Regions from separate parts of the Paenibacillus sp. 11B genome, predicted to be linked through region 3. Evidence: predicted binding sites of a transcription regulator. Region 3 holds the regulator's gene; each other region holds the start of a gene.
The links. Region 3 encodes LexA, which represses DNA repair genes until DNA is damaged. Its sites were predicted from a motif close to CGAACATATGTTCG; they were not measured.
Positions count from the first base shown of each region.

Region 1: the regulator LexA is predicted to act here: its motif matches at 1,478-1,491, upstream of addB (helicase-exonuclease AddAB subunit AddB).
Region 2: the regulator LexA is predicted to act here: its motif matches at 1,246-1,259, upstream of recA (recombinase RecA).
Region 4: the regulator LexA is predicted to act here: its motif matches at 1,006-1,019, upstream of Q0V21_RS31145 (DNA polymerase IV).

Region 1 covers NZ_JAUKNS010000001.1:1,320,608-1,324,967, forward strand. Annotated here, with positions in the region: gene addB (helicase-exonuclease AddAB subunit AddB) at 1-1,412, opposite strand, end outside; gene Q0V21_RS05865 (class I SAM-dependent rRNA methyltransferase) at 1,606-2,982, opposite strand; gene Q0V21_RS05870 (Na/Pi cotransporter family protein) at 3,594-4,360, shown strand, end outside.
Region 2 covers NZ_JAUKNS010000002.1:906,851-911,210, reverse strand. Annotated here, with positions in the region: gene Q0V21_RS12520 (competence/damage-inducible protein A) at 1-1,089, shown strand, start outside; gene recA (recombinase RecA) at 1,329-2,393, shown strand; gene Q0V21_RS12510 (regulatory protein RecX) at 2,719-3,456, shown strand; gene rny (ribonuclease Y) at 3,767-4,360, shown strand, end outside.
Region 3 covers NZ_JAUKNS010000001.1:479,708-484,067, reverse strand. Annotated here, with positions in the region: gene Q0V21_RS02140 (CatB-related O-acetyltransferase) at 1-342, opposite strand, end outside; gene Q0V21_RS02135 (aldehyde dehydrogenase) at 725-2,026, shown strand; gene lexA (transcriptional repressor LexA) at 2,139-2,765, opposite strand; gene Q0V21_RS02125 (LysM peptidoglycan-binding domain-containing protein) at 3,082-3,459, shown strand; gene Q0V21_RS02120 (DUF896 domain-containing protein) at 3,556-3,765, shown strand; gene Q0V21_RS02115 (hypothetical protein) at 3,893-4,360, shown strand, end outside.
Region 4 covers NZ_JAUKNS010000010.1:156,127-160,486, reverse strand. Annotated here, with positions in the region: gene Q0V21_RS31150 (NPCBM/NEW2 domain-containing protein) at 1-694, opposite strand, end outside; gene Q0V21_RS31145 (DNA polymerase IV) at 1,043-2,284, shown strand; gene Q0V21_RS31140 (YolD-like family protein) at 2,281-2,646, shown strand; gene Q0V21_RS31135 (YhjD family protein) at 2,630-2,995, shown strand; gene Q0V21_RS31130 (DUF4258 domain-containing protein) at 3,324-3,701, shown strand; gene Q0V21_RS31125 (hypothetical protein) at 3,915-4,148, shown strand; gene Q0V21_RS31120 (hypothetical protein) at 4,234-4,360, shown strand, end outside.

The DNA.
Region 1 (4,360 bases), 840 kb from region 3:
TGCTCCCGTCCCCGACTGCGGACATCCTGATCATTGTCTTCCAGAGAAAGACTGGGTACGTACTTCCATGGCTTTCCATCTGTCCAGCGGTATCCGTGAATTCCGCAAGCCAGTATATAATTTTCGAGCTGGTCCATATCTTCACGTGTGATGGATCCGTCTTGTGGAAGCAGCAGATCCGTTTTGACACAGCGAAATACATCCTCATAACGCCAGCGGCGGCGAACGATATCCAGTGCCGAACGAATAAATTCAGATAATGGATGATGTAGTTCATTTCTTCTCCGATCCAGAAAGACAGGCACACCATAGTCCCTAAATAGGGGCTCAGCAATGTCCGCATATGTATCCAGCTGACGAACGAGCACTGCCATATCACGGTAACGCGCACCTTCATCTTGAGCCAGACGACGCATCTCACGGAGTGCCCCTTCCATCTCAGCCCGACGGTTCTCAGCTGTGTAAAGTCGGATACCTGCATCGCGACCTTCACTCATCCAGCGAACCCTGCGATCAAAACCAGCCTCCAAATGAGCCAGTCCAGGACTGCCTTCATATCTATGCAAAATTTCCGGTTGAAGCACGGTCGTCTCACTAAGGACCCCCAAATCCTCTGCCATGCCTTTGAGGCGCGCGTAAGCACTCGCTGTAGGATGGAACAGCTCCAATTCTCCTGGAAGTGCACCATGGTCGTAAGCACGATCCAACGTCAATGCAATTGTGACGGAAGAAGCTTGCAGCATTAATCTTCCAATAACACTCATTTCCTGCGGGGTAAATCCTTGAAATCCATCAATCCAGATCTGTGCATCTTGCAGTAACGCGCTTTCCGTCAACCGCTCTGTCAGTTCAGTCAACGTGTCTTCATCATCGATATATAGTTCAGTCAATTCCTTTTCATAGTCACGGTATATAAGAAGCAAGTCATGCAGCTTGTCTCCCAGAATCGGTGCTGAGGAGGAGGAAGTATTCCATGCGGAAAGTCCTTCTTCCAGCGAAGTGGGGTCAAGTTCATAACGTTTAAACTCACTGTATAAGTCATTCAGTTCTCCTATAAATCCCAGCTGGCTGCCCGATGCTCCAAACAGCTTCAATTCTTCTTTACGGCGCTGGAGCACTTTATAGAGCAGCATTTTTTTTCCTTCAGCGCCAATGGGAATTCGCGCAGAACCACCTGCCTCCTGCATTACCCGGTAGGCTAATCGGCGAAAACCAAGCACTTCAGCACGCATGGTACCTTTAATAGCCCCTGAAGACACCAGTGACTGCTCGGTTCGAAACGAACTCTGTTCCGGAACCAGCAGAATCAGCGGTTTACCTTGTGGTTCCTTTTGAAGCAGGGATGTGATTTCCCGGGTAATCAGCGCGCTTTTACCGCTGCCTGCCCGGCCAATAACAAAGCGTACGGACATGTTTAATCCTCCAAATCATCACGAACAAGATTTTAATTCCCAGTATAACATATTTGACTTGGTTCGGAACATACGTTTGCCACTATCCGGCAATTCTAGAGATCATCTGTGCAGCATAGCAAAAAGCCCGCAGCTTATCCAAACTGTGGGCTTTTGCTTAAATGTATGTCCGATTTAGATTGAAATCGCTCAATTAATTCTTTTTGCTGCGTACTTCGAAGATGGCAAATTTCAGATAGTGACCTTCGTCTACACCCAAAATTTGGGGATGATCCTTACCGGCTGCTTTCCAGTCGATCAGACGCAGCACTTTGCCTGCGTCTTCGGCTGCATCTGCTATCGTTTCCAGAAAGAGATCCGGACGCATATGGTAAGAACAGCTTGCTGTTACCAGATACCCGCCCTCATTCACCAGCTTCATTCCTTGCAGATTGATGTCCTTATATCCACGGCATGCGCCTTTGACTGCTGATTTCGTTTTGGCAAACGCTGGCGGATCCAGGATGACCACATCAAATGTTTTACCACCGGCTGCAAGCGCTTTGGAAGTATCCACTTTCTGTTCACCAGCACGCGCACGTACATTACGATCATCCAGTCCTTTGACCTGCTCACGCAAGTATTGGAACGCATCCGCAACGACAAATTCGACCCGGTCAGTGAAACCGTTCAGCTCTACGTTGGTTCGTGCACTTTCAATCGCATGCTCTGAGATATCAAGGCATGTTACTTTTTTGGCTCCATATTTGCAGGCGTTCAATGTGAAGCTGCCTGTGTGAGAGAAACATTCCAGCACAGTGGCTCCGTCCCAATAAGGGAACGTCACAACCTTGCCGCTTTTATTGACAGGAAGTAACTGCTGCGTACCATCCTGCTCGGTCTGTTGGAGCGTAATGCCACTCTTGTAACCCCAGCCCTTCATAAGCGGTTCGATGGCTGCACGATTCTCGCGCTGGTCGAAGAAGTACCCTGTTTTCTGACCCTCCACGATATCTACCTTAATGAGCAAGCCGTTTTCCGTTACCGTGACATGACGCGGGCAATCCCCATACAGTGGCCCTTTCGTCTGCTCCAAGCCTTCCAGTTCACGAATAGACACATCACTGCGTTCATAGATGCCTTCCGGCTGCATCACTTCAATTAGAGCTTGTACGATCGCTTCGCGGCAACGGTCCATGCCCAATGTGAGCAATTGAACAACAAGGATGCTGCCAAAACGGTCAACGATTAGTCCTGGCAGAAAATCAGCTTCGCCATAAACGAGACGGTATGCCTCACCATCCTGGATAAAACGCTCCCGGTGGCGCAAGCAATCGCGGAAACGCGCTGCAAAAAACGCAGTATCCATTTGTTCAAACTCCAGAGGTTGATAGGCCACGACTCGAACTGTGATTTGAGATGCAGGATTATAGTACCCCGTCGCGAGATAGCGACCTTGATGATTTAATACGTTGACCAGATCTCCCGGCTCGGGGTTTCCTTCAACAGAGGCGATTTCATTGTTATATATCCATGGATGTGCATGTTCAAGCCGCTTTTTGCGACTGCGTTCCAGTGTAACTGATGGCAAGATAGATCCACTTCTTTCATAGTTAGTTAAAAAGATAGGCTTGGTGCAAAGGAGACCGCTTCGGGGATGGATTGGACTTTCGATCGCTGTTGTCTCCAGATTTTTCTGATTCCCTTACTCCACAGGGAAAATCCGGAGACAAAGGCGAACGCTTCGCTTCTACAGTTCCAATTCCATCCCCTCCGCTCCGTTGCAGAATCTCCGTATCTTTCGAATAGGGGTGCGGTAATTTAGGTGATCGCTTCGGGGATGGGTCGGACTTTCGATCGCTGTTGCATTGTACAGATGAATCTCAAATTTCACACTTACCACTACGATGACAGAACAACCTTCCGATCGCTGTTATCCCCAGATTTTTTTGATTCCTTTTCTCCAAAGGGAAAATCCGGGGATAAAGGCGAGCGCTTCGCTTCTTCAGTTCCAATTCCATCCCCTCCGTTGCAGAATCTCCGTATCTTTCGAATAGGGGTGCGGTAATTTGGGCGACCGTTAAGATAACTTATTGGTCTTTCAAATGCTATTGTCTCCAGAATTCCGTTAGCCTGTCATGGTTGTCCTTGCTTTCTCATAGGATGAGATAAGGACATGCACGGAAGGAATGATGTTAACTCATGTTCAGAGATGTTGTGCTGCCCCTATTATATGGGCTTCTTATCTTTTTGGGTGGGATGAAGCTGATGGAAACAGCCTTGCAACGGATGGCCGGGCCGATGCTGGCTGGTTTTCTGGGCCGGGCCACCTCTGCACCCTGGAAAGGCATGGCTTTCAGTGCAGGCGCTACAGCCCTGCTGCAAAGCAGTACGGCTGTCACGGTGCTAACCATTGGACTGGCAAACGCCAGATTGATTACCTATGGACGCACACTTGGCATTATTCTTGGAACGAACATCGGAACGTGCCTGACCACCGAGCTGGTCGGACTGCAGATCGGACGAGTCTCCCTGCCTCTGCTTGCCCTGTCCCTGACAGGCTGGGCCGTCTTTGTTGTGCTTGGTGAACGAAATCAGTTGGCTCCTGAGCGCACACGCCGGACGCTGTTTACCATGCAATACAGCTTTCTTGCGTCCGCCGGATTTGCCCTCGTCATGACAGGCATTCAAGTGATGCAATCCATTGCAATACCGCTGCGGAGTATGGGCGTATTCCAGTGGTTCCTGGACCGCTCAGCAGACAGCTTGTGGTGGGGCTTTCTGGCAGGTGCCTGTCTGACGGCGCTCATTCATAGCAGCGCAGCCGTTATCAGCATGGCCATTACGCTTGCAGCCACAGGAGTACTGCCTGTGGAGATCGGCATTGCCATTGTGATCGGGTCGAACGTGGGGACCTGTATCACCGCCGTGATTGCTGCCGCTGGCGGAGCATCCGCAGGCAAATTTGT
Region 2 (4,360 bases), on a different contig from region 3:
CAGGGTCGTGCAGATGTCATTTTATTTTCAGGAGGCATCGGTCCTACACAGGATGACCTGACTAAGGATGCGATCGCGGCGGTCTTGAACCGCAAACTGCATATAGACCGAATGGCTATGGACAAAATTGAGGGTTTCTTCCGAGATCGAAATGTAGATATGACGGAAAACAATCGTCGGCAGGCAATCGTTATAGAAGGCGGGACACCGCTGGCGAATGAAACAGGCCTTGCCGCAGGAAATGCGATCTCTGATAATGGTAAACATTATGTTGTGATGCCTGGACCACCGAAAGAGCTGATTCCCATGTTTGAACAGGAGGTTAAGCCTTGGTTGTTCCAGCATGTACTGACTGAAGAAATGCCCATTTATTCAAAAATGCTGAAGTTTGCAGGAATCGGTGAATCGGCATTGGAAGACCGGCTCCTTGATCTGATTGATACACAGACAGATCCTACCATTGCGCCGTATGCAAGTGAGGGAGAAGTTACGGTACGTGTATCCACAAAGGCTCCAAGTGAGAGTGAGGCGAAGCTGAAGCTGGATGCAATGGAAGTGCAGATCCGGGAACGATTGCCAGAGCATCTCTACGCGAACGAGGACGTGCCTATAGAGTACACAATTGTGACCATGATGTCTGATATGGGTCTGACCCTTAGCGCGGCTGAGAGCTGCACAGGAGGGCTCGTCATGCAGAGCCTGACATCAGTTCCTGGCAGTGCATCGATGCTTAAAGGCGGAATTGTATGTTACTCCAATGAAATTAAGGAAAAGCTGCTCCATGTGCCGCATGACTATCTGGAAGGTGAAGATGCACCGGGCGCAGTGAGCCCGGAGGTGGCCAAAGTGCTGGCAGAGCAGATTCGCATGATTGGGGATGCAGATTTCGGTTTGTCAGTTACAGGGGTTGCGGGACCTGGTTATTCCGAGCGCAAACCGCCAGGACTTGTATTTATCGCTCTGGCGGAGCGTGGTAAAGAGACAGAAATTCATGAACTGCGTATTAATGGCAATCGCGAGACGGTTCGAATCCGTTCAGCGAAAGCGATTCTTTACCGTTTGTGGCGTAAGCTTGTGGAGATGGACTAGTTCACAGCTCGGATTGCATTTGCTAAGCCAAGCAAGTATAATAAAGGAAGACGGAAGAACCGTAGAATCAGGCTTTACAGCCTTGTTTACGGTTCTTTTTTCTGTTTAATGGAAAGTTTCCTTGAGGAAGAGGCGCCTCGGCCTTCACAAAAAAAACGAATGTATGTTCGAAAAAAAGCTTGGCAAACGTGTTAAAACAAGGTATCATTATCTTATAAACAGTAAAGGGTGTGAGCTTATTGTCAGACCGTCGTGCCGCGCTTGATATGGCGCTCCGTCAAATAGAGAAGCAATTTGGTAAAGGATCCATCATGAAACTGGGTGAGTCGACTCACATGAATGTGGAAATTATACCCAGCGGTTCCTTGGCTTTGGATATTGCATTAGGAACAGGCGGCTTGCCTAAAGGCCGTATTGTTGAAATATATGGACCTGAATCATCTGGTAAAACAACTGTTGCATTGCATGCGATTGCTGAAGTACAAAGAGCGGGTGGACAAGCTGCATTTATCGATGCAGAGCATGCTCTTGACCCGCAATATGCAAGCAAACTGGGTGTTAATATTGATGAGTTGCTTCTGTCCCAGCCAGATACGGGTGAGCAAGGGCTTGAAATTGCAGAAGCGCTTGTACGTAGTGGTGCTGTGGATATTGTCGTTATTGACTCGGTTGCTGCCTTGGTACCAAAAGCAGAAATTGAAGGCGAAATGGGTGATTCCCATGTCGGTTTGCAAGCACGTCTGATGTCTCAGGCGTTGCGTAAACTGTCTGGTGCAATTAGCAAATCCAAAACCATCGCAATCTTTATCAACCAGCTTCGTGAAAAAGTCGGTGTTATGTTTGGTAACCCGGAGACAACACCTGGTGGTCGTGCCCTGAAATTCTACTCTACAGTACGTCTGGATGTACGTCGTATTGAGAGTATTAAATCAGGCAATGACATCATCGGTAACCGTACCCGTATCAAAGTTGTAAAAAATAAAGTGGCACCGCCGTTTAAACAAGCGGAAGTGGACATTATGTACGGTGAAGGTATTTCGAGAGAAGGCAGTATCATCGACATTGGTACAGAGCTGGACATCGTTAACAAAAGTGGTGCGTGGTACTCTTACGAGGGCGAACGTTTGGGTCAAGGACGTGAGAACGCGAAGCAGTTCATGAAAGAGCATGCAGATATTGCTCAAGTCATTGAGCAAAAAATCCGTGTAGCCAGCAACTTGACTACTGCAGTTCCTGTGCCTACTAGTGAAGATCAACAAAAAGAAGCGGCAGAAGAACAAGAATTATTTGAAATTAACGAGTAAGCCCTCTGGACTCCCAAAGCTAGCCTGATTGAGCTTGGCTTAATCTAGCTGCTAAGGTGTTGTGGTGTGTACTCTCGCTGTCCAACAGCCTCTGTCCGAATGGACAGGGGCTGTTGGCACGCTTACTTTTAGTGTGAGGCCGGACATTGTTTCCGGCCTTTTGTATTAGCGTTAGATGTCTTCCGTGAGATAGCAAAGCGTTTAGTGAAGCTGCGTTTCCATTGGAGACATGCTAGGCGTATGTGAAGAAGTCTTTTGTTTTGCTGTGTGCTTTCAATTAGGCCATGCAGTTCAGACACAAAATGATGTGGAAGGGGCGAACTGAATGGACCAACATGATGAGGAATTATATGAAGAAGCAGAACTTGAAGGAATATCGCAATTCCCGGATAACGAAGAACTTACCATTACACGGGTCGAACGAACGAAGAGCAGGGAAGCTCGTTACCGGATTACCTTTGGTTTATATTCAATCACGGTGCTTGAAGATGTAATGATTAAATATCGGATGACCCGAGGAAATACATTTTTGAAGAAGGACTTGGAAGATATCATTGTAGCGGATGAGCGACAGCGGACGTATGTGCAGTCTTTACGATATCTGGAACATAAACCCCGCACACGCCACAAATTAAGTCAGAAACTTCGTCAAAAAGAATTTGCTGCACCGTTGATTGAAGAGGCCCTGGATCGGCTTGAGAGGGAGAATTTGGTCGATGATGAACTGTTTGCGAAGGAATGGACTCGTCAGCGTATGGAGGGCCAGCGGAAGGGGAAACTGTGGATAAGGCAAGAGCTGCGTCAGAAGGGCATTGCCAGTGAGCTGATTGCTGAAGCGCTGGAAGGTATAAGTACGGATTCGGAATTTGAGACTGCTCTAACCGCCGGACGCAAAAAATGGAATCAGGTCAAAGGAGACATCAAGGAGAAGAAACGTAAAACGCTTCCCTTCTTGATGCGACGAGGTTTTTCCATGGATATGGTGCGTCGGGTCGTGAATTGTTTAATTGAAGAAGATGAGGCGGGGGACCCCGAAGATGACGAAGCATTGTTATGGGATTAGCAGACTGGACTCACTATACTGCATTCTCTTGACAATTTCTTTCGTCAAATACTAAAATGGACATGAGTCTGTAAGAAATGGACAACCCTTTTTCCTTCCAAAAAAGCGGTTTCTGTTTTTGAAGATTTATACCATTCATGATTATGGGTTTGCCGGAAACGGTGAATAGTGCGTGGAGACATGTACACTTGAAATGAAAATCGGCGGGGGATCGCCGTAAGTATTCGTTATTCCCAAAAATATGTAAGGTTTGAAAACTGCAAATTGACCCAAGGAATGCCTTGGAGGAACCAACGAGGAGGTGAACAGTATGCCAACTGCAATCATGATCGTTCTCGTTGTTGCCGCGCTATTCATTGGGTTCGGAGTAGGATATTTTATTCGCAAATCTCTTGCAGAAGCTAAGATCTCCAGTGCGGAAGAAGCTGCCGTACAAATCGTGGAGAACGCGAAGAAAGAGGCAGAAGCACTGAAGAAAGAAACGGTGCTGGAAGCGAAGGACGAAATTCATCGCATTCGCGCTGAAGCTGAAAAAGACACTCGTGAACGTCGGAACGAAATTCAACGACAAGAAAGACGATTGTTGCAAAAAGAAGAGTCGCTGGATAAAAAATTGGAATCGCTCGAACGCAAAGAAGAGCAAGTGGCTAACAAAGAGAAACGAATTGATGAGACACAGCAGCAGATCGAGATGATCTACAAAAACCAGGTGACGGAGCTGGAGCGCATATCCAACCTCACCATGGAAGACGCACGCAGTATCATACTGTCCAACGTAGAACAGGAAGTTCGTCATGAGACGGCTCAAATGATTAAGGACATTGAACAGCAAGCGAAGGAAGAAGCGGACAAAAAGTCCCGCGAGATTATTACACTCGCCATCCAACGTTGTGCGGCTGACCAC
Region 3 (4,360 bases):
TGAGAAGGAATGGCTAATTTGATCAGCAAACGGATAAACAGTGATCCACTCCGCATGATGATTGTTATTTCCTCCCATAAGAATGACGACACCGGCTGCGATACATACATAATTACCAATAATTAATCGATCTAATTGCCATCCAAATTCCTCAATCGGATTGAACAAGCTCCTCGATTTTTCATCTCCCCATAAATATCTCACACATCCGTCTTCAAAAGAAGAATTGTTATCGTAATAACCAGAGTAATAGGAGTAATCGCCGACTTCAATTAATGGATTAGTTACAATATCCTTCAAATACTTAATATCAGACCAGTGACTAAATTGGTTTATATTCATTTTAATTTCCTCGCTTCTAAGTTATATCTGGGCAACTTAGAAGCTTGATACGGTAGCTACATTCTTTAGCTTTTTTAGACGACGAACCATCTAAATCATCCTTCCTTAAGATATGAGGGCGATTATAGCAATGACCTCTTTTTTTGTCAATCCTATTCTCATAAAGAGATGTGTGTAAGTATTCTCGCTCAAAATGTATATGATGAAGAGAAAAATGTAGAATTTTAATTAGACGGAAAAGCGCGTCTATGAAAAAAGAGAACGTTCTAATTTTTTTCTCTGTTTTTACAGTATCTATATGTTGATAGTTTCATATAATTACAGTATAATTTATTTATATTTTTAGAAATTAAATTTTGAACAATTAATTGGAGATGTTGATATGGAACAAGAGAAACAACTCGTTGCCGCACAGCGGACATTTTTTTATACAGGTCAGACCAAGCCGATTGAGTACCGTATTCGTGCTCTTCAGCAATTAAGACAGGGAATTGAGAAGTATCAGCAACGTATTCTTGATGCACTTCGTGCCGATCTCAATAAATCCGAAACAGAAGCTTATGGCTCAGAGATTCGCATCGTATTGGGTGAACTGGATTTTGCATTGGAACACTTGGAGGAATGGGCTACACCAAAACCTGTGCCTACAAATTCTGCTATACCTGATGGCACAAGCCTGATTTATCCTGAACCTTATGGCGTTGCTCTTATTATTGCACCGTGGAACTATCCGTTCCAATTGGCCTTTGGTCCTCTGATTGGAGCCATTGCTGCAGGTAACTGTGCCATTATTAAGCCGTCGGAATTAACTCCTGCGGTATCACGTCTGACTTATGATTTGATTCATGAGATATTTCCTATTGAGTACCTGGCAGTTGTGGAAGGGGAAGTTGAGACAAGTACAGCATTATTGAAGGAAAAGTTTGATTATATTTTCTTTACAGGCAGTACAGGTGTTGGCCGTATCGTTATGAAGGCTGCTGCCGAGCATTTGACTCCGGTTACGCTTGAACTAGGTGGCAAGAGTCCGGTCATTGTTCACCAGGATGCAGATTTGCAGCTGGCAGCTCAGCGCATTGTTCGCGGTAAATTTCTGAATGCTGGACAAACCTGTGTCGCTCCGGACTACCTGCTTGTACACGAGAATGTACATGACAAATTACTGGAATTGATCGATGCAGAGATTCAGGATAAATTCGGAGATGATGTGATGCAAAACGCAGATTTTCCGCATATTGTCAACGGGCGTAACTTCGACCGATTATCGGTGTTGCTCCAAGATGGCAAAGCACTGATTGGGGGACGTTCTGAGCGTGATCAGCTGCTTATAGAACCAACAGTATTGGGACATGTGGATTGGAATTCCCCTGTGATGCAAGAAGAGATCTTTGGTCCGATCCTTCCTGTATTTAAGTTTAAAGACCTCAATCCTATGCTAGATGAGATTATTCGCCGTCCAAAACCACTTGCATTATATCTCTTCACTAAGGATGAGGCTCTGCAGGATCAGGTTCTGAATCAAGTATCTTTTGGTGGTGGTTGCATAAATGACACATTGTCTCATATGACTTCACATTATCTTCCGTTTGGCGGAGTAGGAGAAAGTGGAATGGGTTCCTACCATGGTCAACAGAGCTTTGATGTGTTTTCTCATCATAAGAGCATTCTTAAACGCAGTGAATAACAAGCTTACGTAGAGCAATATAAGCAGTAGGCAGAAAAAGAGGTTGTCCCGTTCAACGGGACAACCTCTTTAAGTATCTTATTGTGAAACATCTAAGCTGCTTCAAAACATATTAATGAATATCACGGAAAAGCCCAATGACTTTGCCCAGAATGCTAACGTGTTTCAAACGCAAAGGTTCAAAAGTCGAATTTTCCGGTTGAAGACGAATATGATCTTTCTCTTTGTAGAACGTTTTTACCGTTGCTTCATCGTCTTCAGTCATGGCTACTACGATATCGCCGTTATCTGCAGTTTGCTGCTGACGTACGATAACATAATCTCCGTTAACAATGCCTGCTTCAACCATACTGTCTCCCACGACCGAAAGCATAAATACTTTCTGTTCGCCCACATAATGCGTAGGAAGAGGGAAATAATCTTCGATATTTTCTGTTGCTGTGATTGGAACCCCTGCAGTAACTTTACCCACGACAGGAATGCGAGCAACGCTGTGAGCAAACTGATGTGAATGCTCTGACTCTTCCTGGCTGAGAAGCTCAATGGCTCTTGGTTTGGTTGGGTCACGTCTAATTAGACCTTTCTTCTCCAAACGATCCAGATGTCCATGTACTGTAGAGCTGGAAGCCAATCCAACGGCTTCACCAATTTCGCGTACGGAAGGAGGATACCCCTTCAACCGGACTTCATTGCGTATAAACTCCAGAATAGCCTGTTGCCTGCTGGATATCTTCGACATACCGTATCAACCCCATTTTAGTAACGTTTGGGAAAATTATAACATAGAACCTCCGTTCGTACAAACATAAGTTCTAAATAAAATGCCATAAAATCAATGTTTTTTTGCGAATTTGTATGAAAATGAATTTTGCATCTAAGCAAATACTGCAAATGATAGTGCCATACTATAGAAGAAAGATAGTAAAAGAAAGATGAGTGATAGAACTCAATAAAAAAAAAGCGAACAATTGTTCTAAAAAGTTATTGTGCAAAACAAGTGTTCGTGTTATATTGATTTTAACGGATAGGAACAAACGTTTGGAGGTCGATATTTAATGAGATATTCTACTTATCAAAGCATTTACGAACCGGTGCATTCAGAAGTGGTTGAAACTAACATAAGAAATTTTAAAAAGGTTTTTGCAATAGGTAATATCCCAACCTGGGTGTTGAAATTAATAATCGTATCATTAATTATATTGGTTGGTTGCAGTACAGTGCTAACAGTGTTTGCAGGCAATGAGAACGATTTGTTGCCTGGAGGAAAGATGGCAGTTTCACAAGGAGATACGCTGTGGAGTATATCATTGGATCATAAACCGGAAACGATGGATACACGTGTATATATAGAAGCAATTAAGAAAGTGAATCAACTTCAGTCCACTTCAATAAAGGTGGGGCAAGTCTTAATACTGCCACAATTCACAAAATAAAACTGCATATCCACACGCGCTAATGCGTGTCAGCTTGACAAGCTGCCTTTAACATGTCAAAGTTAATAAGACTTTGTATTTTTGGAGGGGACAAGCTTGGATATAGATAGTCTGGTAGCACGTATTAATGAATTGGCCCGTAAGCAAAAATCCACTGGATTGTCAGAGGAAGAGCTCGCTGAACGTGCCAAGCTTAGAGAGATCTATTTGAATAACATTCGAAGCAATTTCAGACAGCAGCTGGATTCGATTGAAATTGTAGATGATGAGAATGATCAAGGCCACCAAGGCAAACTCAAACATTAAGGAAACCTAATGATATCATATATGATATTTAGGTTTCTTCCTGTTATCTAGAGGTTGCAAATTATAGGGGGAAATGTTGGTTTGCATTTATGTAAGCCGATACAAAGAACATCTAAGGGGGATTCTCATGTCGCGTTCGTTCGAGAGAACGGTTCGGAAAAATTCTAAGCAGTTGAATCAGCAACGTAAAAAAAGCGGTCAACCGGTTTCCGGTACACCAGGTGAGGACGTATTCAAAGGACGCAGCCTTCTGTTTCCTATTTTTCTGATCGGACTAGCATTCCTGTATCTCTTTATGAGTACGTTTCTTGTTAAAGCGCCGATGACCACCTGGGACTGGGTAACCATGTTGCTGTATGTATTTTTGGCAGTCATCTTCATGCTCCGTCGTCCATATGTCAAAATAGGAACTAACCGGATTTTGACGACAAAGGGCAATCGCGAGCGTTCAATTGGAGTTGACGATATCGTGAAATTCAGAATTGAGCCAGGCACAGTTGTGATTGAGCATAATGCACGAGGTAAGAGATGGGTATTTACCAAACTACTCAATCGTTATGATACCGATGCAATTACTGAGCGTCTTCTGAAATTC
Region 4 (4,360 bases), on a different contig from region 3:
TTGGTTCAGCAACTAAAACGTATGCCTCACCGTCTTTTGCTTTAAATTCAATTTTCAGTTTAAGAACACCTTCTAGATTCACATCTACAGGGATAGCGTGATCTCCTCCCTTTAAACCTTCAAAAGATTTAATCACTTCACCATCGCCATAGAATGTAACAGTATATTCACCTGAAGTATTTTTAGATTCATCTTCTACACCTACTAGAGCAGTCAGCTTTTTGTATTTCCCATCGAGATTATATTCAACCGAAGTAATTTTCTCATCTGCCCATGAACCGTTTACTTTTGAAAGGATATTATTTCTGTATTCTGTTCCAGTAATGCTTCTATCGGACTCATTAAACCACATACGGTCTCTATAAGCATCAAACCGTGCATAATCCTTTGAACTCAAATTAATTCCGTAGCCATCACGTTTACCAACCCATATTGCTTTGTTCTTACCATCGTATTCAACTTTTTCACCTAACCCCTCACTAACGAAGCGAAGAGGAACGTATGTAGTACCCTTATATATGAAACTAACTTCACCTGCTGCCTGTTTTTTCTCAACATTGTTAAACATAAACTTAAGATTCGCGATATCGACTGTTACTGAATTACTAGCCGCTAAGGCGGTCGTTCCAAAGATCATACCTGCTGCTACAAATCCTGCTATAAAACCTTTCGAACCTGATACTTTCTTTTTCATGATCTTATCTCTCCTAAATTCAATATTTACCAATTTTAATCATATACCATTACTTATAGTGGGACAATAGTAACATTTCGAGGAAGAATGACATGTCTTTAGAACCATGATAGTGAGTATAGTAATTTTAGAAACGATCTTGAGTATAATTTCCCGAGAAAGAAAACGAAGCAAAAGAGTAATTTTCATGCATTTATTAATCTACTCTTACTTGGCCAATATCCCACTAGGAAATACATTACACATGGACAGCAAAACATATAAAAATTTACCTCTTGCATAAAGAACGTGTGTTCGGTTTATAATATATACAAACATACGTTCTTTAAATGTACGGGAGTGATACCAATGGCCACTAAACAACGAACAATCATGCTTATTGACATGCAAAGCTTCTACGCTTCAGTTGAAAAGGCAAAGATGCCCCAATATAAAAACAAACCCTTAGCCGTAGCGGGAGATCCGGCAAGACGTTCTGGTATTATACTTGCTGCATGTCCACTGGCTAAAGCAAAAGGGGTATCTACAGCTGAACCACTATGGCAAGCACTTCAAAAGTGCCCGGAATTGATTGTCGTGAGACCCCATATGCAGGAGTATATCGAGGTTTCAACTCAAATCATGTCCATTATTGAGGAGTTTACTGACCTGGTGGAACCCTACAGCATAGACGAACTATTTACGGACGTGACTGGATCACTGCATCTGTTTGGTAACGACCCCATAGACCTGGCCAAACAAATTCAAGCCAAAATACTTAATGAGACCGGCGTATATGCCAGAGCAGGTATTTCGACCAATAAAGTGATGAGTAAGCTTTGTTGTGATATGATCGCCAAAAAAATTGATGGTGGAGTATTCTTTTTAAAGAAGGAAGAACTGCATAAACATATTGGGCATAAACCTATACGTGAAATGTGGGGAATTGGATCGAGGATGGAAAAACATCTTTGGAAAATGGGGATCCGGACAATAGAAGATCTTGCCACTACGCCATTATCCAAGCTAAGAAGCAAATGGGGGGTTAATGGGGAGGTCATTTGGAGGGTAGCCAATGGTTTAGATGAAAGCCCGGTATCGATCTCAACACATAGCGTCCAAAAGGATATCGGAAACGGAATGACTCTTCCCAGAGACTATGCAGAGGCCTGGGAGATTGACGTGGTCATTCAAGATATTTGTACAGAAGTATGCAGAAGAGCCCGCAAAAAGGGACTGATGGGTAGCGTCGTATCTGTCAGTTCATCGGGAGCAGATTTCGACCGGCCAACGGGGTTTCACCGACAGATTAAGTTACCCGACCCTACGAACATAACCGTGGATGTGTGTAGGGTTGCTAAGAAGCTATTCCATCATCACTGGGACGGACAGCCTGTTCGTCGTGTCAGCGTATCACTCTCTGATTTATCTAATGCGGACACGTACCAATTATCTTTATTCGATGATCAAGAGCAGAAACGGGCGATTGATCGAGTCATGGATGACATCAAAGATCGATTTGGCGACATTGCCATACTACGAGCAAGTTCTATTACTGCAGCTGGTCAGGCAATCGATAGATCAAATAAAATTGGAGGCCACTACAAATGAGCAAAAAACTGGTAGCTAACGGATTATGGGAATCTAATCGGATGATGTTGCCACAGCATAAAGAGCGAATCAATGAACACCATGCAGAAAAAGACTATATAGATAAACCGCTCTTACACGAAGATGAACGAGAGATCATTGGACAGAACTTACGGATGTCTCTTAATTATACGTTGGAAGCTACCCTCGAATTGTTTAACAAAACTGGGAGTACATTTATACAAGGGATAGTTACATCTGTAAGTAACTCTGGAAAACGAATTAAGATCGAATTAGAACAGGGTTATGATTGGATAGATTTTGATAAGCTGCTCTCCGTTCGACTTAATGAAGGAGGGCCTGACTTTGAAACAGACATCTGAAGAATTAGCTTTAGTAAAGAGACACGTAGAAATCCCTTTCTTGATGGATACGATCGAGGAGGATAAAAAAAGAATATCCGCTTCAACGTTAAAAATGAAAACTGCTTATGTGGATCATCTGGACACGATTCAGAGAAGGATCACTGTCGAAATGGTTGAGCTGAAGAAAACGCTCAGGCAAAATGATATTAAAATAATCAAGCAATACAGATCTACGGAAAGTTTAACTGTAGACTATTCCACTCACGGATATGAACATAAAATGACACTATTATGGAGCAAAGTGAAGGTCGATATCACATTGATTCTTACAGAGTACATGCATGTAGACATCACAGCTTCACGTTAGAGGGGAGAGGGGCCCGATCCACACTTCAAATTTAGATCTCAACAACGTTCAACTATTAGCTAGGCCACAGGACTGCTTCACTCCATGAAATGCTACAGCCTTCCTATTGTCCATCTTCCTTAATTAGGTTATAATCACGATATTACGAATAACTATTAATTTTCTCGGCTGATATAATTCAGCTGTAGATGGAGCAGTTGTCAATCAGACAACGTATAAAATTGCCTTGAGGTAAATTAGTGTATGGCCTATTTGGTCATGCCTATTTTAACTTTCAGGGCTTTTTTTTGTGTCTAAAAACAAATGACATTAAAAGGGGGCTATAGAGATGGACCACATGCAAAAATATTGGTTAGATGAAATGGAACGCATATTAAAAGGTGTTAATAAACAGGATGGGTACATCACTACAATTTCCCCCCACTATATCAATGATCGTCTGCACAATGAGAATTATCCTGATCGTGTATTCGATGAACTTGATATCGTCTGGGCTATCGCTCATGGACAAATTGTCGAAGGGTTTGATAGTGGAGATAAGGGACGTAATCCTGAGCCTGAACGCACCATTGTTGGGCCAGCTATGTCTGGTGACTGGATTGTAGCAATCGTTCTCCTGAAGACAGATAAGCGATTTATCGTAAAGACTGTTTTTCCGGTGAATAACAATCCCAGATACACGAAGTACATACCTAATAATGAATAACGGGATGTGAGGATATGCCTACAAAAGATCGCCAGCAAGCACTCATGCTGCTAGCTTATATCATCGGGATCATCCTGGTGATCGATCATTTGGTTTTTGGCTAAAACGGACGGAAATCTTTTGGTGATTTTCTAAACTCATGATAAAATAAGGTCATAGGAGGGATGCTGAATGAGCTCTCAATGTGACCGGTGTAAAAAGGAGATTATAGAAATGACGACTTCAAATCAACGGCGTTTTGACGGGGGTACTTTGATTGTTACGGATATCCCCGTACAGAAATGTGGATGCGAGGAAGAAATTCACCTCGCGGATGGCGCGTTAATGGCAGGCTATGCACGATTGCTGGCTTCACACAAGATTGTTGGCAACGTCACCGTCTCATTAATGGATTTGGAAAAGAACTTCTCTATGCAGGATTTCTTTCCAAAAAGCGCCACTTTGTAATTAGTCAATTTTTATAGGATGAAATAGGGATGCTGCTATATGCAGCATCCCTTTTTTTGTTCCTAAAAACAGGGAGGAAATAGATATGATCAAAAAAGTTTCGATTCGCCTTTGCCAAAGCTTTATTTTTGGCGGGTTAGCCATTGTTGAAGTTGCTGGCGAAGAGATCTGTATTGACTTTGATGTAGCCACAAGTGGTCCTAAATTGATTG